Regions from separate parts of the Brevibacillus sp. NRRL NRS-603 genome, predicted to be linked through region 1. Evidence: predicted binding sites of a transcription regulator. Region 1 holds the regulator's gene; each other region holds the start of a gene.
What was found. Region 1 encodes LexA, which represses DNA repair genes until DNA is damaged. Its sites were predicted from a motif close to CGAACATATGTTCG; they were not measured.

Region 1 (2,271 bases):
TAATCACTCGTATACCTAAAGGAAGGGAGTGTAGTAGATGGAAATATTTTTGTGGGTCGTAGTTGTGCTATTGTTCTTGCTAAGCATCGCAGGAATTTTCTTGCCCGTTTTACCTGATACGATCTTGCTGTGGGCGGGCTTTTTGCTCTATCACTTTTTTATTGCAGATCCTGGAGCGGGATTGCCAGCATCCTTTTGGTGGGGAATGGTCGTTCTAAGCATTCTGCTTTACGGTGCTGACTTGCTGACGAACATGTACTTCGTGAAAAAGTATGGAGGGTCAAAGTGGTCGTCCGTTGCTGCTGCGGTCGGAATTATCCTCGGGATTTTCGTTTTCCCACCGTTTGGTATGCTGATCTTGCCGTTCGTATTCGTCGTTCTCGTAGAGTTGATGGTGCAGAAGCAGTCGATGGAGCGAGCAGTGAAAGCAGGGGTAGGCTCACTGATCGGATTTTTGGGCAGCGCGGTCGTAAAAGTCATCTTGCAACTTGCGATGATCATCTGGTTTTTTATTGCTAGATAACATATAGAAAACAAAAAGGACAGCAGAGGCTGTCCTTTTTTATGTGGAAACTAGTGAATGAGGCGATAGACGCCGATGACTTTGCCGAGAATGGTGACATGCTCCAGAATGATTGGTTCCATCGTGGCATTTTCCGGTTGAAGACGGAAGTGGTTCTTTTCTTTGAAAAATCTTTTGACGGTCGCTTCGTCTTCTTCTGTCATGGCTACGACAATATCACCATTGTTCGCTACGTGCTGTTGGCGAACAATTACGTAATCTCCGTCGAGAATCCCGGCATCAATCATACTGTTTCCGGAGACGCGCAGCATGTAGACCTTGTCAGAAGTCACGATATTGTCCGGAAGCGGGAAGTATTCTTCCACATCCTCAATGGCAGTAATCGGTTGTCCAGCGGTTACTTTTCCGATTACGGGCACACGGACGACAGAGTCTTCGAAATTGTCTTGAAAACGATCTTCATCTGATAACAATTCGATGGCGCGAGGCTTGGTAGGATCTCGACGAATGAGGCCTTTTTTCTCTAAGCGTGCCAAATGACCATGTACTGTTGAGCTGGAAGCTAGTCCGACAGCCTCTCCAATTTCACGTACAGAAGGGGGATACCCTTTATCACGAACTTCCTTTCGTATGAACTCGATGATGGCTTGTTGTCTACTCGATAATTTTGACATAGAAAGACACCCCTGATTTCTCGAACATATTTTCCTATATTATACCATGGGAGCTTGCGTTCGACAAACATAAGTTCGATTCTTTGTTGACATGAACATATGTTCTCATTTATCATGAGGTTACAAATGATCAGAACGTATGTTTGTGAGGGGGCCATTATTATGAATTCATCAACAGTACGTAATCGTTTCGACAAAAAAGAAGAACGTCGTGTTCGTTTTGGTATCACGAGAGGACAAGCTCTCTTGTTTCTTATTACATTTACTCTCTTTTTTTACTTGTTGACCGAACTGGTGTTTGCTTCTTCGCCAATGGAGGAGCCACAAGGTGTAGAAGTAACCGTACAATCTGGAGATAGCCTATGGTCGTTAGCTGTTCGCTACTCAGATCAGCATACAGATGTTCGTGACTATATCATAGAAATCAAGGAAGCGAACGGTTTGGATAGCAACAGGCTTTACCCGGGTCAGACTCTGATCATGCCTGACATGCCGTAAGTGTTCGGTTGTCTTGCGGGAACATTCGAATGTGGTATAATAAAGCGGCACTACTACAGAGTGGGAGGAACCAGCAGTGGTATCTGACGCAGAAATTAAACGCATTAATGAATTGGTCAAAAAATCTCGCGAAGAAGGTTTGACTGAAGAGGAAAAGCTCGAACAAAAAGCATTGCGCCAAAAGTATATTGACGCCGTTAAGCTTTCATTGAGAGCAAATTTGGATTCCATCCGTTATGTGGAAGACCTTGAAGAAAATAAGCCAAAACAGTAAGATAACAATTACTGATACGACAGACATCCTCGCTTGACGCTAGGGTGTCTTTTTCTGTGACATACATAACGCTTTGATAGCCAGGGAGGGAAAGCGATGGCGTGGATAGCTGTGGCGGTTGGAGGAGCAGTTGGCTCTCTTTTGCGCTACCTATTGTCTTTGTTCGCAAATCAGCCGGGATGGCCGTGGGGAACCTGGATCGCCAATGTTTGTGGATCTTTGGTCATCGGCATCTTGTTCGTGCTGGGGAAAGAACGTGGTTTTTTATCTCCGACACTCTATCTCTTATTTGCAACGGGTGT
Region 2 (2,271 bases), on a different contig from region 1:
TTCGTTCAGTGCGGACACAGCTTGCTCCCCTGCTGTCAAATCACCCGCTGCAACAGTCAAAATCGCAGATGGTGTGTACCCTACCAATTTATCCTTCAAATCGAGGATAATGCGCTGGGCCGTCTTTTTCCCAATCCCCGGAAATTTCGTCAGATAGGTAACATTCTCCTGTTGAACCGCCATCACCAGCTGCTCAGGCGTCGCCGCTGCCAGGATAGCTAATCCGCCCTTGGGACCGATTCCGCTGACATCAAGCAGCTTGCGGAACAAATCGCGTTCGTCACGGGTAGCGAAGCCATACAGCAGAATGGCATCTTCCCGCACATGGTGGTGGGTAAACAATTTGGTTTTGCTGCCTTCATACCGAACGAATTGGTACGGGTTTGGGCAAAACAGTCGATAACCAATACCGCCAGTTTCGAGGACTATGTATTCCGAATCGAGATAACTCAGTGTACCTTCTACAAAATCAATCATTTCTGAACCCCTTCCGAAATGGAAATGAACGCGCGAAACTGTGCGTGCGTAATGGCAATGCCCAATGCGTCCGCCACATCGTCAGGCTTTGGTACTTCTTTTAACCGCAATAGGAGCTTCGTCATTTCCTGTATTTGCTTCTTTTCTGCTCCCCCGTATCCAGTCACGGCTTGCTTGACCTGCATCGGGGTATATTCATAGACCGGCACACCAGCCAGCTCTGCCGCAAGCAAAATAACCCCTCGCGCTTGGCCAACGGTAAAGGCCGTCGTCACGTTTTTATTAAAGAAAAGCTTTTCGACGGACATTTCATCGGGACGATATGTTTCCAGAAGGCTTTGCATTGCCTCAAAAATCTGTTTCAATCTAAGCGGTACTGGCAATCCTGCTTCTGTCTGAATGCTTCCGTATTGGACGGGACGCAATTGGCTGCCCTCTTTATCCACAACCCCGAAGCCAACAATCGCAATGCCAGGGTCAATTCCTAAAATGCGCATAGTCCACTCTCCGTGAGCAAAGATTCTACTCTCTACTGTAACACAAAGCACTGAAAAAGCGAACGTGTATTTCCATATAAAAACCCGCTCCTTAGAAAGGAACGGGTTATACGGCGTCTGTTAGTGTTTGTTCATTCCGAGTGAATCCGACACATCATGCTGCATGTGGGCATAGTCGTCTACGCCACTCTGCATGTGCTCTTTGATCTTGTTGATCTGTTGGTAATTGAGCTTGTTGTGCCCTTGGTTCAACTGAACGTACAAACGCTGATGGAACTGGTCTTTGTAGCTACCTCTAGGCATGGTAGACATGGTCTAAAGACTCCTCCTTCGATCACCGTATGAAATCAGTATGGCGTAAGCGCATTGGCGTTATGATACCAAGATTTACGCCACATGAGCCAGACAGCTTATAGAAACGATAAGATGTGGAGGTGTTGGTTGTTGCGAAGCAAAATCCTTATTTTTTGTATATATTTTTTCGCAATTGCACTGTTCATGCCTTACCCTGCGCTTGCCAAAGTCAAGAATGACATCATGGTCACTGTTTCGGTGTCACCCGAGTCTCCCTTCAAAACAACCATATCCTTCCGTGATCAAAAGCAGCTTACGAAGCGGTTATTGGGCTCTACCACAGAAATCGCCTCCTACAACCCACACTGGGTACGTGCTACATTGACCGTAAAAAAACGAATATATGTATATGATCACGATGGCCAGCTATATGAAAAAGAAATGCCTCGTCGCTATGTATTGGCAAACGATGTTCGCCAGAGGATCGAAGAAATGGTCAAGTCCGTAGAAGCAGTCCATTTTGCACAAGCCATTCCCTGGGAGCAGGTGAAAAAAACGTTGAAACGGATGGAGTTCGGTACCGTGATTGATTTAGAGACAGGACAACGTTTTGATGTCCAGCGCAGAGCAGGCAGTCGCCATGCCGATGTTCAACCGTTGACCCGCAAGGATACAGAGATCATGAAGAACATTTATCAGGGAAAATGGTCATGGAAGCGCAGAGCCATTCTGGTGGAGGTAGACGGTACTTATTTTGCAGCATCCATGCACGGAATGCCTCATGGCGCTGGTGCCATTAAAGGAAATGAATTCCCTGGGCATTTTTGCATCCACTTTTTCGGCAGCTCCACCCATCGAAGCACTGAACCCGATCCTAGTCACAGCATGATGATTCTCAAGGCTTCCGGAGCACTTGCGGCTACAATAAAAGGGGCGTCTCCTGAAGAGCTGGTCGGCTATTTCCTCACCGCTCTGCATGAGCACGACATCCACGCGATGCGGA
Region 3 (2,271 bases), 180 kb from region 1:
TCCTGGCCGTGTTATGGACCACTTGCGCCGCAAAACATTGAAGCTGGATCACGTACATACACTCGTTTTGGATGAAGCGGATGAAATGCTGGACATGGGCTTCATCGAAGATATCGAGACGATCATCACACATATGCCAGAAGAGCGTCAAACCTTGCTGTTCTCCGCGACAATGCCGCCAGAAATCAAGCGTTTGGCTACCCGTTACATGAAACAGCCGCAAACGATCGCGGTAAGTCGTGAAGAAGTAACGGCGCCTTTGATCGAACAGGTATACTACAAAGTGTTTGACCGCAACAAAGTAGAGAGCCTCTGCCGCATCTTGGACAGTGAGGATGTAGAGCTGGGTATCATTTTCTGTCGTACCAAGCGCGGTGTAGATGAGTTGTCCGAAGTGCTGCAGTCCCGCGGATACCTTGCGGACGGCTTGCATGGCGACTTGTCGCAGGCACAACGTGACAAGGTCATGAATGCGTTCCGTGAGGGCTCGATTGAATTCCTGATCGCGACAGATGTAGCAGCACGCGGTATCGACGTAGGAAACGTCTCTCACGTAATCAACTATGATATTCCACAAGACTCTGAGAGCTACGTACACCGTATTGGCCGTACTGGTCGCGCAGGTCGCAAAGGAATCGCGATGACGTTGGTTACGCCTCGCGAAGTAAGACAGATGATGTTTATCCAAAAGCAGACAAAAGCACAAGTGCTCTCTCGCAATGTTCCTTCCCTGGAGGAAGTGGCTGAGCGCAAACAAGAGCAACTGCGTGAACAGTTGACTAGCCTTTTGGAAAGCGATGCAATTGCGGATATGTATCAAAAGGTAGCGGATGCTCTCGTAGGTCAATACCCGGCTGAAAAAGTAGCTGCTGCTGCATTGCACCTGGCATTCCATACAGAAGCAGGACAAGGGCAGGAAGTAGAAGCGTACAACTTTGGTGAGACGGGTGCAGCAAAAGGCATGGTTCGCTTCTTCCTGAACGTAGGCCGCAATGCGAACATGAAGCCACAGGATTTGGTACGAGAGATCTCTGAATCTGTTGGTATTCCAGGAAAATCAGTAGGTCGCATCGACATTTTCGAGAACTTCACGTTTGTTGAGGTTCCAGAAGAGGTAGCGGCATTCGTATATGAGTCACTCCGTCAAACACGCATCAACGGAAAACGAATCAATCTGGAGCCTGCAAAGCCTCGCGGAGCGAAGCGTTCCTAATTTGTTAGTACTACAAAGCAGCCATTTCACTGGGAACAACCAGGAAATGGCTGCTTTTTTACGATGCGAATATTTGTTCGCAAAAAATACTTGGCAAACACTTCTGTCTCGAGGTATGATGAAGACAAGCAAAACAGAAGCGAAAAATTGAAAGGGTGTGTACCATTTGTCAGATCGTCGCGCAGCTTTGGAGAGTGCATTGCGTCAAATAGAAAAGCAATTCGGTAAAGGTTCTATTATGAAGTTGGGGGAAGTTTCCAACGTTCAGATTTCTACTGTATCAAGTGGAGCGCTTGCTCTTGATATCGCACTTGGTGTGGGTGGATTCCCACGCGGACGGATTATTGAGATTTACGGACCAGAGTCTTCCGGTAAAACAACAGTAGCACTTCATGCGATCGCAGAGGTGCAAAGACAAGGCGGACAAGCTGCGTTTATCGATGCTGAGCATGCCTTGGACCCGGTTTACGCTGCTAAGCTGGGTGTGAACATCGACGAATTGCTGTTGTCCCAACCAGACACTGGTGAGCAAGCGTTGGAGATCGCGGAAGCGCTGGTGCGTTCTGGTGCGGTAGACATTATCGTAGTCGACTCCGTTGCGGCACTCGTGCCAAAAGCAGAGATCGAGGGCGAGATGGGAGATTCTCACGTAGGTTTGCAAGCACGCTTGATGTCCCAAGCACTCCGCAAGCTGTCCGGTGCCATCAACAAGTCCAAAACGATTGCGATCTTCATCAACCAGCTTCGTGAAAAAGTGGGAGTTATGTTCGGTAACCCGGAAACAACTCCAGGTGGACGCGCTTTGAAGTTCTACGCGAGTGTTCGTTTGGATGTTCGTAAAGCGGAATCTATCAAAGTCGGCAACGACATTTTGGGTAGCAAGACGAAGATCAAAGTTGTCAAAAATAAAGTGGCTCCGCCATTTAAGGTTGCAGAAGTGGACATCATGTACGGTGAAGGTATTTCCAGAGAAGGTAGCATTCTCGACATCGGTTCTGAGATTGATGTCGTGCAAAAGAGTGGTGCTTGGTATTCCTTCAACGAAGAGCGTCTCGGCC

Region 2: ruvC (crossover junction endodeoxyribonuclease RuvC) is a predicted target of LexA. The motif match lies at 1,034-1,047, and genes of this name have one in related genera.
Region 3: recA (recombinase RecA) is a predicted target of LexA. The motif match lies at 1,280-1,293, and genes of this name have one in related genera.

What each region holds. Positions count from the first base shown of each region.
Region 1 is NZ_PXZN01000012.1:747,074-749,344, reverse strand. It holds gene C7R94_RS10530 (DUF456 domain-containing protein) at 38-523, shown strand; gene lexA (transcriptional repressor LexA) at 574-1,197, opposite strand; gene yneA (cell division suppressor protein YneA) at 1,360-1,695, shown strand; gene C7R94_RS10515 (DUF896 domain-containing protein) at 1,772-1,969, shown strand; gene crcB (fluoride efflux transporter CrcB) at 2,066-2,271, shown strand, end outside.
Region 2 is NZ_PXZN01000013.1:277,493-279,763, reverse strand. It holds gene ruvA (Holliday junction branch migration protein RuvA) at 1-477, opposite strand, end outside; gene ruvC (crossover junction endodeoxyribonuclease RuvC) at 474-974, opposite strand; gene C7R94_RS13145 (hypothetical protein) at 1,095-1,286, opposite strand; gene C7R94_RS13140 (hypothetical protein) at 1,419-2,271, shown strand, end outside.
Region 3 is NZ_PXZN01000012.1:923,108-925,378, reverse strand. It holds gene C7R94_RS11050 (DEAD/DEAH box helicase) at 1-1,213, shown strand, start outside; gene recA (recombinase RecA) at 1,380-2,271, shown strand, end outside.